DNA from 2 places in the Psychrobacillus sp. NPDC093200 genome. Region 2 is predicted to be linked to the other one. Evidence: riboswitches for the same ligand, from Rfam matches in the RefSeq annotation. Region 2 holds a riboswitch; the other holds the start of a gene.
The links. Region 2 has a riboswitch for S-adenosylmethionine ahead of metK (methionine adenosyltransferase). Riboswitches for the same ligand answer to the same signal wherever they lie in the genome.

Region 1: another riboswitch for S-adenosylmethionine. It lies ahead of ACQKNZ_RS01935 (methionine biosynthesis PLP-dependent protein); the one in region 2 lies ahead of metK (methionine adenosyltransferase).

Annotation. Positions count from the first base shown of each region.
Region 1 covers NZ_JBNNVC010000001.1:394,286-398,765, forward strand. Annotated here, with positions in the region: gene ACQKNZ_RS01925 (5-methyltetrahydropteroyltriglutamate--homocysteine S-methyltransferase) at 1-166, opposite strand, end outside; gene metC (cystathionine beta-lyase) at 163-1,347, opposite strand; gene ACQKNZ_RS01935 (methionine biosynthesis PLP-dependent protein) at 1,356-2,474, opposite strand; SAM riboswitch class I at 2,644-2,748, opposite strand; gene ACQKNZ_RS01940 (dipeptide ABC transporter ATP-binding protein) at 2,818-4,480, opposite strand, start outside.
Region 2 covers NZ_JBNNVC010000002.1:17,134-21,613, reverse strand. Annotated here, with positions in the region: gene ACQKNZ_RS07740 (NAD-dependent malic enzyme) at 1-292, opposite strand, end outside; gene ACQKNZ_RS07735 (alpha/beta hydrolase) at 411-1,202, opposite strand; gene ACQKNZ_RS07730 (gamma carbonic anhydrase family protein) at 1,313-1,828, shown strand; gene metK (methionine adenosyltransferase) at 2,076-3,272, opposite strand; SAM riboswitch class I at 3,463-3,579, opposite strand; gene pckA (phosphoenolpyruvate carboxykinase (ATP)) at 3,798-4,480, shown strand, end outside.

The DNA.
Region 1 (4,480 bases), on a different contig from region 2:
TTTCAACCAGTTTAATAATTTCTTCATTTTCAATCTGAGTTAGCAACTCTAAAGTTATCTCTTTCTCTTCAAATTGAGCTCGCGCTTTTTTTAAGCGTTCTGGTCTTAAGAAACTTCCTACATGATCTGCTTTGAAGGGTGCTTTTACTAGTAATTGATTGGTCATATTAAACTCCTACTTTCTTTATAATGTGTAGTAACTATTTCCAATGATTGTTCAAAGTCTGCTAACAGGTCATCCACATGTTCAAGCCCAACCGAAAAGCGAAGCAGTCCATCAGTAATTCCACGCTTTTCTCGTTCCTCCTTGGGCATTGCTGCATGGGACATAGTAGCGGGGTGGGAGAGAATAGATTCTACTCCACCCAAACTTACTGCAAAAACAGGTATTCTTAGATTTTCAACAAATATTTTTGTAGCTGCCTTGCCTGGCAAACGAAAGGAAAATATAGCACCAGAGCTGGCCGCCTGTTTTTTATGAATTTCATGTCCTGGATGAGATGATAATCCAGGATAGAAAACTTCCTCCACTAATGGGTGATTTGCTAGATAATTGACCAAACTAATAGCCGTCTCCGTAGATTTTTCGAAGCGCACACTAGTTGTTTTAATGCCCTGTATGAGTGTATAGGAATCTTGAGCACCCAGTATGGCTCCAAAGGAATTTTGAAGAAAACCTAACTTGCTACCAAGCAACTCATCCTTTGTAACAGCAAGGCCGGCAATGATATCACTATGTCCAGACAAGAACTTAGTTGCACTATGCAAAACAACGTCTACACCTAATTCGAGCGGCCTTTGGTAGAGTGGTGTCATGAAGGTATTGTCTAAAAAGGTTAGACAATTATTGGCTTTAGCTATTTCTACAATACCGGCAATATCAGTTATACCTACTCTCGGATTTGAGGGAGTTTCTATATATATTAGTTTGGTATTGGACTGAATTGCCTGCTCAACAGCATCTAAATTAGAAAGGTTAACAAAAGAATGCTCTATACCAAAGCGAGGTAAAACCTCGGTCACAAAGCGAAAGGTGCCACCATAAACGTCCTCCGTCATGATTATATGGTCTCCGGCAGATAACAGCATTAAAGAGGTTGATATCGCTGCCAGACCAGAAGCGAAAGCAAATCCTCGCGTACCACCCTCTAGCTCTGCTATGGTTTTTTCTAATGCTTCTCTGGTTGGATTACCAGACCGACTATAATCAAATGGGCCGAAGCTATCCAAACTTTCCTGATGGAAGGTAGAAGATAAATAGATTGGAACATTCACAGCACCGGTTCTTCTTTCATAATCACCTCGAGTTGAAGCAGTAATTAAACTAGTTTCAAGTTGTTGATGAATAGATTCCATTAAACAATAACCTCCTTCTCTAAAGCTACAAATACTTGCTTTAAGTCATTGATTAAATCTTCCGCTTCCTCAATACCAACAGAAAACCTTAATAAACTATTATCTACTCCCCGAGCAATTCGTTCAGATTCTGGTATATCTGCGTGTGTTTGAGTGGCAGGGTAAGTAATGAAGCTTTCCACACCACCAAGACTTTCAGCAAATATGATTAACTTTAGCTTTTCTAAAAAAGGACCTACCAGTTCGCTTCTTTGAAGACGGAAGGAGAGCATGCCACCCTTGCCTGCATAGAGAACATCTTTTATTAAATGCTGTTGCTCTAAAAATTTTACTAACTTCTTTGCGTTTGCTTCATGCTGTTTCATTCTTAGATGGAGAGTTTTTAACCCACGTATCAACAGCCATGAATCAAATGGTGAAAGGACTGCACCTGCTGCGTTATGGTTAGCCTGTAATTTCTCGCCCAATTTAACGCCTTTTGATACAACCAACCCAGCCAGTACATCATTGTGACCTCCGATATATTTAGTAGCACTATGTATGACAATGTCTGCGCCAAGTTCTATTGGCCTCTGTAAAAAAGGAGTTAAGAAGGTATTATCCACAATTAAAAGTAACTCATGCTTCTTAGCTAACTCCGCGTATAGCTGAATATCAATCTCTTGCATTAACGGATTAGTAGGTGTTTCAAGAAAGATTGCCTTCGTATTTTTGGTAATAAGAGATTCCACCTCTACGTAAGAGGTAAATTTACTATAAATAGTCCTAATATTATAGGAGTCAGAATATTGATTGAAAAGGCGATAAGTACCTCCATATAAGTCCTCTGGGGCAATCAATTCATCACCTGAACGGAAAAGGGAAAGGACCAATTGAATGGCTGCCATTCCCGAACTACAGGCAAATCCTGTATCGCCTTGCTCTAGCTTGGCTATTCCCTCCTCTAAAATAGCTCGTGTAGGGTTTTTAGTTCGAGTATAGTCATAGCCGGTAGATTGGCCAAGACCATGATGTTTATAGGCTGTGGATAAATAGATAGGAGGATTAACTGCTCCAGTTTTTGGATCACAATGATTACCTAATTGAACTAATTGTGTATTAATGTGAGTTTTGGACATTGTTATTCACCTCTTATTATTAATAGGTTCAACATTTCGAAAATAAATCACAAAGTAGATTCTAAGATAAAAAAATTCAGGATAAATATAGAATAGAAAAGCATTTTGCCAAATAAAAAGAGGGCTCTCTTCATAAGAAGAGAACCCCCAATATAGATTGAAGTCATTCTTCTTATCTTCAAGACAAAAATGTCTATTGGATTTAGCACCACACCTATAATGGCTGGTTGCTGAGACATCATAGGGCCAATCCCTCCGTCTCTCTTGATAAGAAATAAAAATATATAATTTTCAAAATTTAGCGATAAGTAAGTTTATCATGGGATGAATTTAAATTCAAGAGTTATTTCACATTTGGAATTGCTACCCAGTGACCGGAGGAAACTTCCACAAGCTTAGATTGCTTCAATTGATATCTATCCTCTACATTTGATTCCTCCAAAAGCTTCCTTTTTTTCTTAGCTTCTACCTTAGGATCAGGAATAGGGATTGCTGCTAATAGGGATTTTGTATAAGGATGTTGTGGGTTAGAATAAAGCTCTTCACTTTCCGCAAGCTCCACAATTTTACCAGCATACATCACCGCTACCCGATCACTAATATGCTTAACCATAGATAGATCATGTGCGATGAAAAGGTAAGTTAGACCTAGTCTATGCTGTAAATCCTCTAGTAGTTCTACAATTTGTGCCTGTATAGAAACGTCTAAAGCTGATAGTGGTTCATCACAGACTATAAAGTCAGGCTCTACTGCCAGTGCTCGGGCAATGCCGATTCGTTGTCGTTGGCCACCTGAAAACTCATGTGGATAACGCATGGCATGGGAGGAATCCAACCCTACCATTTTTAGTAACTCTTCTACACGTTGTTTTCTTTCCTCTGTATTTTTGCTCAAACGATGAATATCTAATGCCTGGCCGATAATATCTAACACCTTTAAACGAGGATTTAAGGAAGAATACGGATCCTGAAAGATAATCTGCATATGTCGTCGCATCGTTTTTAATTCACTTTTACTCAAACGGTTGATGGCCATTCCCTGATAAAGCACATCTCCATCCGTAGGCTCATGTAACCGAAGAATGGACCGACCGGTAGTTGATTTTCCTGAGCCAGATTCTCCTACAAGTCCAAGGGTTTCTCCAGGTTTGATGAAGAAGCTGATATCATCAACGGCCTTCAGCACATTCCCTTTGCCTAATTGGAAATGCTGCTTCAAAGATTTGACCTCTAATAACGGCTTGCCATTTTCTAAACCAATGGAACGAAGCGGTGGTCTCTTGGGTTTCTTCCTTTCATCTAAACGAGGAAGTGCATTTAATAATTTTTTTGTATAGTCATGCTGAGGATTTTCAAATATCTTTTCAGTTGTCCCGGTTTCTACAATTTCGCCGTTTTTCATAACTGCCACTCGATCGCACATACCTGCAACTACACCCAAATCATGAGTGATTAAAATAATGGAGGTGCCAAATCTTTGCTGCATATCCTTCATTAAATTCAAAATCTGAGCCTGAATGGTAACGTCTAGTGCAGTTGTCGGTTCATCTGCTATTAATAGCGTTGGCTTGCAGGCAAGTGCAATAGCGATCATAACTCTTTGGCGCATACCACCTGAAAATTCGTGAGGATACTGGTTGTAGCGCTCTTCGCTATTCTTAATGCCTACTAGCTTCAAGATTTCAACTGCTTGGTTCTTTGCCTCTTTTTTAGAAAGCTGCTGGTGCTTGATAAGACTTTCTGCAATCTGTGGGCCAATTCGAATGGTAGGGTTTAAAGATGTCATGGGATCCTGGAAAATCATACTGATATCTCTTCCTCTAATATTCTCCATTTCCTTTTCGGTTTTTGTCTCAAGAGATTCTCCTAAAAATTCAATGGAGCCATTTTTCATGAAGGAGGGGGGAGAAGGCAGCAGGCGCATGATGGAGCGGGCAGTGACACTTTTTCCACTACCTGATTCTCCTACAATGCCAAGTGTTTCTCCTTTTCTTACTTCAAAGCTT
Region 2 (4,480 bases):
TCTTCATTGCAATTTTCCCGCCTTCATGGGCTTTTAACACATCATCACTGATAGCTTGGATTTTCACACCATTTCCAATTGCTTCAATGTTTTTTATAATTAGCTCGAAGTCTTTTTTAGACTTGCTCGTAACGGATATATCTCGAATAGTTGTCAATGCACCACTCTTTAAAGTAGTGATATCTCCTATATCTCCTTCTCCCATGCCTATGGCAGTCGCTACCTTAGCAAAGTTACCAGGTTTTGAAGGTGTTTCGACGATAATATTACGAATAATATGTTGGTTTTCCATATCTCTCTCCTAATCTCTTACTCTATTTTCAATTATATGATTATAACACAAAAAATCCCCATTTATAAAAATGAAGATTAATTGTTGCTCAATATGTTTGTTTGAAAAAAGATACATTTTAAACGATATAACCGATAGATCTCAGTACATTATTAATGAAGGAGTGAGAATATGTAAAAATTTCTTCTCTTTCTGGCTCTAAATACAGATCATGAAAACAATTCTTCCATTCCTTGAATTGATAATCCGACAGCTCCTGTTTTTTCAACCATGCTTTGGCTGCTGCTGTGTCCGTAATCTTATCTCTTTCTCCCGTCATTAATAAAACAGGGACATTAGGAATAGATTCGGGATATTGGCTTACAGTTTTCATCTCATTTTCAAGCTCTTTATACCAATCATGTGAAATAATCGTTCGATAATACGGATCGTTTACTAGATTTTGATAGGCGCTGTAGTTTCTAGTAAGTTCCTTTAGTTCAATGTCATGATTGATCTTCTGCTGCACAGAGATTTTAGCTAATGCCTTTGTCCACTTGGAAGGAAGTTTTTTTAACAAAAGCCACGGAGATGTTAAGATAACACCAGCATATTCCACCTCTATCTTATGTAACATCTTCATAACTAAGGTTGCTCCAAGTCCATGTCCTACTATAAAAATAGGAAGGTCATATGAAACAGCAACCTGTACTGCTTGCTTTATGTAGTCTTTATAAAGATCAAAGGATTCATCGTGAATGGTCTTGGTTCTCACTAACTCCCCGTGACCTGGCAAATCTCCCATCACTATATGGCAATTTGAGCTTCGCAATTTTTCGATTAGCCAAGCATAACGTCTGTGATGCTCATAGGCACTATGAACAATAATTACAACCGCTTTAGCCTTTTCATCTGACTCCCACTTCCACATGTTCAACATACCTCATTTCTGTAACACTCTCTACGTTCTATTTATTTCTTTCTTTCGATTTGTTTGATAGGATTAATTATACTCTAGAAAAACAAAGGAGCGTGTCTATTTTGATTTATCCATACAAAGATAAGAAACCTTCGATTGATGCATCTGCCTATATTGCTGATTATGTCACAATCACAGGTGATGTTACAATCGGTCCAGAGACTACAATTTGGTTTAATACGGTAATAAGAGGGGACGTTGCCCCTACTATAATAGGAAGCAAAGTTAGTATTCAAGATTTAAGTTGCCTTCATCAAAGCCCAAATAATCCACTCATAATTGAAGATGAGGTAACTGTTGGCCACCAGGTTACATTACATAGCTGTACTATACGTAAAGGCGCATTAATAGGCATGGGGTCCATTATTTTAGATGGTGCAGAAATTGGCGAAGGAGCATTTATTGGAGCTGGTAGTCTTGTCCCTCAAGGGAAAAAAATCCCGCCTAATACTTTAGCATTCGGTAGTCCAGCTAAGATTATACGTGAATTGAATGACGAAGATAAAAAAGATGTCCAACGAATTATTCATGAATATGCTGAAAAAGGACAGTACTATAAATCCATCAAACCCTTATAGAAAGGTCGATTTTAAAATAGAATAAATTAGAATTAAGAAACACCTAATTTTAAAATTTTTATAAATTTGACTCCGGTTATTTTTATACAATAATCCATTAAGAGTAAATAGATCCATTTATTTGGTCAGCCTATTTACCGTTAAGCTGTATAATTGTTTGAAAAAAACAAAAGGTATTAAGAGGTTAGCCTCTTAATACCTTTTTTCTTTAGGCGAGGCATTCCAATAGAAGGAAGTCTCTGATTTCTTAAATACCCGCTTTTTGCTTTAATTGCTCTGCCTTGTCGGTTTTTTCCCATGGAGCATCGATGTCAGTACGTCCGAAATGTCCGTAAGCTGCCGTTTGCTTGTAAATTGGGCGACGAAGGTCTAGCATTTTAATAATTCCAGCTGGACGAAGGTCAAATAGATCACGGATATATGATACTAAATCCGCCTCTGCTACTTTTCCTGTACCAAATGTATCGATTGCGATAGAAACTGGTTGTGCTACACCGATTGCATACGCTAGTTGTACCTCACAGCGATCTGCAAGACCAGCAGCAACAATATTTTTTGCTACATAACGAGCGGCATAAGCTGCAGAACGGTCTACTTTTGTTGGATCTTTACCAGAGAAAGCTCCTCCTCCATGGCGAGCATAACCTCCGTATGTATCAACAATAATTTTACGTCCAGTTAGTCCAGCATCACCTTGAGGACCACCAATAACAAATCGTCCCGTCGGGTTAATAAAGTATTTCGTTTCCTCTGTTATTAAATCAGTAGGTACTACCGGTTTTATAACATGCTCTTTTAAATCTCTTTGGATTTGTTCTAAAGTTATTTCTGGGTGATGTTGTGTAGAAATAACAATCGTATCAATATGAACAGGGTTGTTATTTTCATCATATTCAACTGTTACCTGTGTTTTACCGTCTGGTCGTAAGTAGTCTAAAGTTTCATCCTTGCGAACCTGTGCTAAGCGACGGGCAAGTTTGTGAGCTAGACTGATTGGTAGTGGCATTAGCTCTGGAGTTTCATTACATGCGTAACCAAACATTAACCCTTGGTCTCCTGCTCCAATAGCCTCGATATCTGAATCAGTCATCGCACCTTCTCTAGCCTCTAGCGCTTGGTCTACACCCATTGCAATATCAGCGGATTGCTCATCAATCGCAGTTAAAACTGCTGAAGTTTCAGAGTCAAAGCCGTATTTAGCACGTGTATAACCAATTTCTTGGATAGTCGAACGTACAACTTTAGGTATGTCTACATATGTAGAAGTTGTTATTTCTCCTGCAACTAACACTAAACCTGTAGTAACGGTTGTTTCACAAGCAACTCGTGCATTAGGGTCTTCCGTTAAAATTGCATCTAATATAGCATCAGAAATTTGGTCACAAATTTTATCTGGATGCCCTTCTGTTACTGACTCCGATGTAAATAATCGACGTTGTGTCAAAAGATTCCCTCCTATATCCTGCGAGATTTCTCTCAGGAATTGATACGGTACTCATTCCCATGTCAAGCCAATAGTAAACTTGAAGCTGCTTCGGACTTGGCACACAAGGATTTAGGGCGATGTAAAATAAAAAAACCTTTCACTCACGTAATTACATGAGGAAAGGGATTAATATCATAAACACCTTTCACTCTTATCAATCAAGGGATTTCACCTTGTCTCAGGTTGGGCACCTTTGTAATGATTTTTCAATTACAGGTTGCCGGGTTTCACAGGGCCTGACCCCTCCACCAGCTCGGAATAAGAGTATCCGTTCAATTCACCATCATACGTAAAAATATGTTATAAGTCAACCGATTAAATGTAATTTTTTCTCAAAAACAAAAATTATTCCAATAATGGGCTTCTATTAGTGTAGACTATTTAGTGTAATGTGTTATACTATTTCACATATCAATGAAAAATCCTCTTTATGTTGACTATTTACGTGAAGAGATAAAAATTAAAAAAGGATGGTAATACTAAATGAATTCAATCGATACTGTGAGCGAACTGAACGAATTGTTAGCTGGTAACAACATTAGCCTTCAATTATCAGTACCACAATTGGTGGAAAAAGCTACTTCTAGAGGAGAAGCAGTACTAACTTCAACTGGAGCTGTTAAAGCAGAGACAGGCAAATATACAGGACGTTCTCCACAAGACAAGTATATTGTTGATGAACCTATCTCAAAAGACAAAATCGATTGGGGCTCTGTAAACCAACCTATCTCATCTTCTCATTTTGAAGCATTATATACAAAAGTTATGAACTATTTAAAAGAACAAAATGAACTATTTGTATTCAAAGGATTTGCTGGTGCTGATAAGGATTCACGTCTAAGCATTCAAGTAATAAACGAATATGCTTGGCATAATCTTTTTGCTCACCAACTATTTATTCGTCCTTCTGAAGAAGAATTAGTAGCTCATAAAGCAGACTTTACTGTAATCAGCGCACCAAACTTCAAAGCAGATCCTGCTATTGATGGAACAAATTCAGAGACTTTTATCATTGTATCTATGGAAAAACGTATTGTTTTAATTGGTGGAACAGAATACGCTGGAGAAATGAAAAAATCTATCTTCTCTATTATGAACTATTTATTGCCAGAACAAAATATTTTGCCTATGCACTGCTCTGCTAACGTTGGAGAAAAAGGCGATGT